Marichromatium purpuratum 984: one gene and its partner. The protein of the gene in region 2 interacts with the protein of the main gene of each other region in a pairwise test. Links are inferred from orthologs where the notes say so. Each region holds a gene or a part of one and is shown on either strand. Other genes may lie near its edges.

Region 1 (3,224 bases), 880 kb from region 2 along the record:
ACCACCCCGGCGCGTGGCGCCGGGATCTCGATCGTCGCCTTGTCGCTCTCCAGGGTGAGGATGGATTGCTCCGCCTCGATGCGGTCGCCGGGGGCGACCAGGATCTCGATGATCTCGACGTCGGTGAAGTCCCCGATGTCGGGTAGCAGGATGTCTTCGACGGTGGCCACTCGATGTCCTCCAATGCTGTACGGGCGGTCTCAGACCGTCGTCGGGTTGGGCTTCTCCGGGTCGATGCGATAGCGCTCGATCGCCTCGCTGACCCGCGCCGCCGGGAGGGTGCCGGCGTCGGCGAGGGCCTTGAGCGCGGCCAGCACGACATAGTGGCGATTGACCTCGAAGAAGCGGCGCAGCTGGCTGCGGGTATCGCTGCGCCCGAAGCCGTCGGTGCCGAGGGTGACATAGGCGCGCGGGACGTGCGGGCGGATCTGCTCGGCATAGGCGCGGATATAGTCGGTGGCGGCGATCACCGGTCCCTCGGTGGCGGCGAGCTGGGTCTCGACATAGCTGGTGCGCGGGGGCTGCTCGGGGTGGAGTCGGTTCCAGCGCTCGGCGTCGATGCCGTCGCGGCGCAGTTCGTTGAAGCTGGTCACGCTCCACACGTCGGCGGCGATGTCGAAGTCGCGCGCCAGCAGCTCGGCGGCGGCGAGGGTCTCGCGGAGGATGGCGCCGGCGCCGAGCAACTGCACGCGGTGCGCGCCCTGCTCGGCGACATGGACGCGATGCAGCCCCTTGAGGATGCCGGTCTCGGCGCCCTCGGGCATCGGCGGCTGGACGTAGTTCTCGTTCATCGCGGTGATGTAGTAGAAGCGGTCCTCCTGCGCCTGGTACATCCGCCGCATGCCGTCCTGCACGATCACCGCCAGCTCGTAGGCGTAGGCGGGGTCGTAGGTGATGCAGTTGGGGAGGGTGGCGGCGAGCACCGGGCTGTGACCGTCCTGGTGCTGCAGCCCCTCGCCGGCGAGGGTGGTGCGCCCGGCGGTGCCGCCGATGAGGAAGCCGCGCGCGCGCATGTCGCCGGCGGCCCAGGCCAGATCGCCGATGCGCTGGAAGCCGAACATCGAGTAGTAGATGTAGAAGGGGATCATGCTCTGGCCGTGGTTGGCGTAGGCCGTGGCCGCGGCGATCCAGGAGGACATGGCGCCGGCCTCGTTGATCCCCTCCTGGAGGATCTGCCCCTGCTTGTCCTCGCGGTAGAACATCACCTGATCGGCGTCGACCGGCTCGTAGAGCTGCCCCTGCGAGGAGTAGATGCCGAGCTGGCGGAACATCCCCTCCATGCCGAAGGTGCGCGCCTCGTCGGGGACGATGGGGACGACGTAGCGGCCGATCCCGGGGTCGCGGATGATCAGGTTGAGCAGCCGCACGAAGGCCATGGTGGTCGACATCTCCTTCTCGCCACTGCCCTGCAGCAGCGACTCGAAGCGCGCCAGCGGCGGGATCTCGAGCGCCGGCGCCTCGACCTTGCGCGCCGGCAGGTGGCCGCCGCGCTCGGCCTCGCGCTCGCGCAGATAGGCCATCTCAGGGCTGTCGTCGGCGGGTTTGTAGAAGGGTGCGGCGCCGATCTGGTCGTCGGAGATGGGGATGTTGAAGCGGTCGCGGAAGGCCTTGAGCGCGACCTCGCCCATCTTCTTCTGCGAGTGGGTGATGTTCATGCCCTCGCCGGCCACGCCCATGCCGTAGCCCTTGACCGTCTTGGCGAGGATCACGGTGGGCTTGCCGTTCGCCGTGGTCGCGGCGAGATAGGCGTTGTAGACCTTGATCGGGTCGTGTCCGCCGCGATTGAGCCGCCAGATGTCCTCGTCGGTCATGTTGGCGACCAGTTCGCGCAGCTCCGGGTACTTGCCGAAGAAGTGCTCGCGGGTATAGGCGCCACCCTTGGCCTTGTAGGCCTGATAGTCGCCGTCGACGCATTCTTCCATGCGCTTGAGCAGCAGGCCCTGCTTGTCGCGGGCGAACAACGGGTCCCAGTAACGCCCCCAGACCACCTTGATGACGTTCCACCCGGCGCCACGGAACACCGCCTCCAGTTCCTGGATGATCTTGGCGTTGCCGCGCACCGGGCCGTCGAGGCGCTGCAGGTTGCAGTTGACCACGAACACCAGGTTGTCGAGGCGCTCGCGCGCGGCCAGCGAGATCGCGCCGAGCGACTCGGGTTCGTCCATCTCGCCGTCGCCGAGGAAGGCCCAGACCCTGCGATCGGCGCTGTCGATCAGTCCTCGATGGTCGAGATAGCGCATGAAGCGCGCCTGGTAGATGGCCATCAGCGGACCCAGCCCCATCGATACGGTGGGGAACTGCCAGAACTCGGGCATCAGCCAGGGGTGGGGGTAGGAGGGTAGGCCGTTGCCGTCGACCTCCTGGCGGAAGTTGTAGAGCTGTTCCTCGCTGATCCGTCCCTCCAGATAGGCGCGGGCATAGATGCCCGGGGCCGAGTGTCCCTGCAGGAACACCAGGTCACCGCCGTGCTGCTCGCCGCGCGCGCGCAGGAAGTGGTTGTAGGCGACATCGAGCAGGGTGGCCGAGGAGGCGAAGCTGGCGATGTGGCCACCGAGTTCGGTCGACAGCCGGTTGGCCTGGATCACCATCGCCATCGCGTTCCAGCGCACGAAGGAACGGATGCGTCGCTCCATCGCCAAGTCGCCGGGGAAGCGTTGCTCCTGGTGGACGGGGATGGTGTTGAGATAGGCGGTGTTGGCGCTGTAGGGCTGGTAGGCCCCGGAGCGGCGCGCCTTGTCGATCAGCCGCTCGAGCAGGAAGTGGGCGCGGTCGACCCCTTCGTTCTCGAACACGGCATCGAGCGCGTCGAGCCATTCCTGGGTTTCCTGGGGGTCGATATCGGGCTGCTTGGTCATGACGGTTCCCGGAAGAAGGTCCAATGCAATCGCACGAGCAGGGTCGCAGTATACTGACCTTTTGTGAAAATTAAATACTAAAGATCCATTTTCTTAATATTAATGATCGCTGATCGATTGTTCTGTCTTATCCCTTCCTTGCCTGCGCCCGTGCTCGCCCCATATCAAGGGTCGCGAGGGATAGCGTGCGCTCGATGTCGCCGAAAGTGGTCATGGCGCCATGCAGTACCAGCGAGCGGGCGACCCGACCCTCGTGTTCGAGTGCGTCGAGCGCGAGGGTGAACGCTCGCCAGTGCGCCCCGACTTCGGTGCCGTACGGGTCGAGTGCACCGGTGGCGGTGAAGTGTGCGCCGAAGCGCGCGCGCAGAC
Region 2 (3,848 bases):
CGACCGCATCACCTACTGCGGCAGCCAGAACTGCGCCGACCCCGAGTTCCGCGTCAAACCGCGCTACGCCCCCTGGGTCGACGCCATGATCCGCTTCGAGGGACCGATCGCCCGCTACAACCTGCACCTCTTCGCCAGCGACTGGATGAGCCATGTCGACGACCCGCTCGACGAGCTGCTCGCCCGACCGCTGCCGCCGGCCCACCCCGACGGCTTCGCCGCGCAGGTGATCGGCACCGGACCGACGGTGCGCTACTCGGCCATGCCCGAGGTGTTCGAGACGCTGATGCACAGCGCGCGGCACGAGCTGGTCATCACCACCCCCTACTACGTCCCCGACGAATCGATGCAGGACGCGCTCTGCGCCGCCGCCCATCGGGGCGTGGCCACCACCCTGATCCTGCCGGCGCGCAACGACTCGCGGATCGTCGGCGCGGCCAGTCGCAGCTACTACGCCGGGCTGCTCGAGGCCGGGGTGCGGATCTTCGAGTTCGTCCCCGGGCTGCTGCACACCAAGTCGCTCACCCTCGATGGCGCGGTGGCGCTGATCGGCTCGGCCAACCTCGACCGCCGCAGCTTCGAACTCAACTACGAGAACAACATCCTCTTCCACGACCCCACGCTCACCGCCGCGCTGCGCGCGCGCCAGCAGGACTATCTCGCCCAGTCGCGCGAGATCACCCGCGCGGCGGTCGCCGACTGGTCGCTGCCGCGCCATCTGGTCAACAACGCCGTGGCGATGTTCGGCCCGGTGCTCTGAGGGCCGACTCAGCGCCCGGTATCGAGTTCAAACATCGGCCGACTGGCCGGGCCGGGCTCGTGGAGTCGGGGGCTGAGCGAGGGCAGGTCGAGCGTCGGCTTGACCTTGAGCGAGAGCAGCGAGGGGTCGAGATAGCGCTTCATCAGCCGTCGCGCGCCCCCGGCGCTGCGCATCCCGCGCAGCGCGCGCACCTGACGCAGCGCCGCCTGGGTCGGCGCCTGGCCGCCGTTGCGGACGTACTGCAACAACACCGCCTCGGTGTAGTTGAGGGTCTCGAGATAGGTCACCCGGCTGTTGGTGCGGTCGACCACGCCCTCGCCGGCGTTATAGGCCATCACTGCACGCCCGTAGTCGTTGTCGTACTTGCTGAGCAAGCGCTTGAGGTGGCGGGTACCGACACGCAGGTTGGTGCGCGCGTCGAACAGCGCCTCGACCGAGCCGATGCCGTAGTCGGCGGCGGTCGCCGGCATCAGCTGCATCAGCCCGACGGCGCCGGCGTGGGAGACGGCATGGGCGTTGAAGTTCGACTCGGCGGCGATCACCGCCAGCACCAGCGCCTCCTCGACCCCGCGGGCCTCGGCGATCTCGGGGACCATCGCCTCGACCTCGGCGCGGCTCGGACGCGGCGCGTCTGGCGCCACCGGCAGCAGACGCTGACCATCGGACACCGAACACCAGCCGGCGAACGGCAGCATCAGCAACAGCACCAACAGCAGCGGCATGGGTGGAACTCCCCCGAGCGGATGATCTCGGCCAAATGGATGCGGCTAGGTTAACAGAGCCCGGACACGCGGGCAGCGTCACGCATCCGGTTACAATGGCCGCCTTTTGCGTCCCGACCCGACACGCCCGATGAACCTCAGCACCCGTCGCGAACTCTTCGAGCGGCTGCGCGCCGCCAACCCCCACCCCACCACCGAGCTGAACTACGCCAGCCCCTTCGAGCTGCTGATCGCCGTACTGCTCTCCGCCCAGGCCACCGACAAGAGCGTCAACCGCGCCACCGCCGGACTCTTCGCCGCTGCCAACACCCCGGCGGCGATGCTCGCCCTCGGCGAGCAGGCGGTGCGCGAGCACATCCGCAGCATCGGCCTGTTCAACACCAAGGCGCGCAACATCATCGCCACCTGCCAACGGCTGATCGAGCACCACGACGGCGAGGTGCCACGCACCCGCCCCGCCCTCGAAGCCCTGCCCGGGGTCGGGCGCAAGACCGCCAACGTCGTCCTCAACACCGCCTTCGGCGAGCCGACCATGGCCGTCGACACCCACATCTTCCGCGTCGCCAACCGCACCGGTCTCGCCCCCGGGCGCACCCCGCTCGCCGTCGAGCACGGCCTGCTCGAACAGGTGCCCGAGCCCTATCTGCACGCCGCCCACCACTGGCTGATCCTCCACGGCCGCTACACCTGCACCGCCCGCGCCCCCCGCTGCCCGACCTGCCCCATCGCCGACCTCTGCGAGTATCCGGAGAAATCGGGAGGGGTGAACCACGAAGGCACGAAGGACGCAAAGGGGGGGTGAGCGGTCAGGCGACAGCGACCAGCGACCAGCCACCAGCGATCAGCCTCCAGCCACCAGTGGGCGCGATCATCCGACGGCAGCGCGGACCCGCACCGGACCCGCACCGTCCACGACCGCACGCCGTCATCACGCATCGGTGTCTTTGCGCACTTCGCGGCTTTGCGGTTCAATTTTCCGGCTGACGGCTGACGGCTGACGGCTGACGGCTGACGGCTGACGGCTGACGGCTGACGGCTGGCGGCTGGCGGCTGGCGGCTGGCGGCTGGCGGCTGGCGGCTGGCGGCTGGCCGACCGCTTCCCTTCACCCTCGTCCTTATGTGAAAGTTATTGGTTGGACCATAAGAGCCAGGACAGACCCCGCCATGTTCTCCGACGATCGACAGAGCTATCGCAGTGCCTTCGTGACCGCCTGGCGCAAGGCCGCCGAGGAGCAGCCGCTCGACCCCACCGAGACGCAGATCGTTGCCGTCGCACGCGCCCACCCCGAGTACCACGCCCTGCTCGAGGCCGGCGACGACGCGCTCGATCGCGACTTCCTCCCCGAACACGGGGAGACCAACCCCTTCCTCCACATGGGGCTGCACATGGCGGTGCTCGACCAGTTGGGCACCGACCAGCCGCGCGGCATTCGCGCGCGCTACCAGACGCTGGTCGCCAGACTCGGCGACACCCACGCCGCCGAGCACCGCGTCATGGAGTGTCTCGCGCAGACGATGTGGCGATTGCAGCGCGAGCCCGGCGCCACTTTCGACGAGACGACCTATCTCGACTGCATCGGCAGGTCGTCCAAGCCCGGCAAGTCGCGAAAATCCCGCAAGTCACGCTGAGCCTTCGCGCGGAGACGCGCCGCTCACCCTCGATTTCCTCGAAATCCATGCGTTGAATTCGCGTTCAACGCAGCCACTCTCTTAATCCCGACCTCAAAGGTCGGATATGACGGTCGTCCCCGGTGCGACAGGCGCCCGACCACCAGCACACGCGACGCTTCACTCACTATCGAGGATCGAGACCATGTCCGACATCAAGACCAAGACCACCCTGACCACCGCCTCCGGCCTGCTCGGCGCCGCCCTGGTTGGCAGCCTCGCCGCCGTCGCCCCGGCCAGCGCCGAGCAGAACCCCTTCGCCGCCACGGTGATGGATAGCGGCTACATGCAGCTCGCCTCGGCCGACGCCGAGGGTAAGTGTGGCGAAGGCAAATGCGGTGGCGACAAGGACAGCGAGGGCAACTGCGGCGGCGACAAGGGCATGGAAGGCAAGTGCGGCGAAGGCAAGTGTGGCGGCGCGAGCTAGCCGATGACCACCGGACCCGCGGGCATCCACGGCGCCGGTCTGGGGCTACGGCGCGAGTTCGTGCGCGCCGTGCTCGACACGCCTCCGGCGGCGGTCGATTTCTATGAAATCGCTCCGGAGAATTGGGTCGGCATGGGCGGGGCCAACGCCCGACGGCTGCGCGCCCTGACCGAGCGTCACCCTTTCGTCTGTCACGGGCTGTCGCTCTCGCTCGGCGGACCGGCGCCGCTCGACCTGGAGCTGGTGCGTGCGATCGGCGACTTCCTCGATG

The links. Proteins that work in one complex are often made in the same cells at the same time.
Region 1: the proteins of nth (region 2) and aceE interact in binary tests that used the Escherichia coli proteins (3 or more experiments, as listed by UniProt). The link is inferred for Marichromatium purpuratum 984 from one-to-one orthologs.

What each region holds. Positions count from the first base shown.
Region 1 is NZ_CP007031.1:1,432,950-1,436,173, forward strand. It holds aceE (pyruvate dehydrogenase (acetyl-transferring), homodimeric type), read right to left. Parts: upstream 2,856-3,224; coding sequence 201-2,855; downstream 1-200. Other genes in the region: aceF (dihydrolipoyllysine-residue acetyltransferase), read right to left, coding at 1-170; MARPU_RS16590 (biliverdin-producing heme oxygenase), read right to left, coding at 2,983-3,224. UniProt on the Escherichia coli protein: Component of the pyruvate dehydrogenase (PDH) complex, that catalyzes the overall conversion of pyruvate to acetyl-CoA and CO(2).
Region 2 is NZ_CP007031.1:2,308,504-2,312,351, forward strand. What follows is about bases 528-3,448. They hold nth (endonuclease III), read left to right. Parts: upstream 528-1,612; coding sequence 1,613-2,284; downstream 2,285-3,448. Other genes in these bases: cls (cardiolipin synthase), read left to right, coding at 528-760; MARPU_RS10125 (lytic transglycosylase domain-containing protein), read right to left, coding at 769-1,482; MARPU_RS10135 (DUF1841 family protein), read left to right, coding at 2,647-3,111; MARPU_RS10140 (HvfA family oxazolone/thioamide-modified RiPP metallophore), read left to right, coding at 3,296-3,448. Also shown: more of cls, read left to right, coding at 1-527; more of MARPU_RS10140, read left to right, coding at 3,449-3,577; MARPU_RS10145 (HvfB family MNIO-type RiPP peptide maturase), read left to right, coding at 3,581-3,848. UniProt on the Escherichia coli protein: DNA repair enzyme that has both DNA N-glycosylase activity and AP-lyase activity. The DNA N-glycosylase activity releases various damaged pyrimidines from DNA by cleaving the N-glycosidic bond, leaving an AP (apurinic/apyrimidinic) site.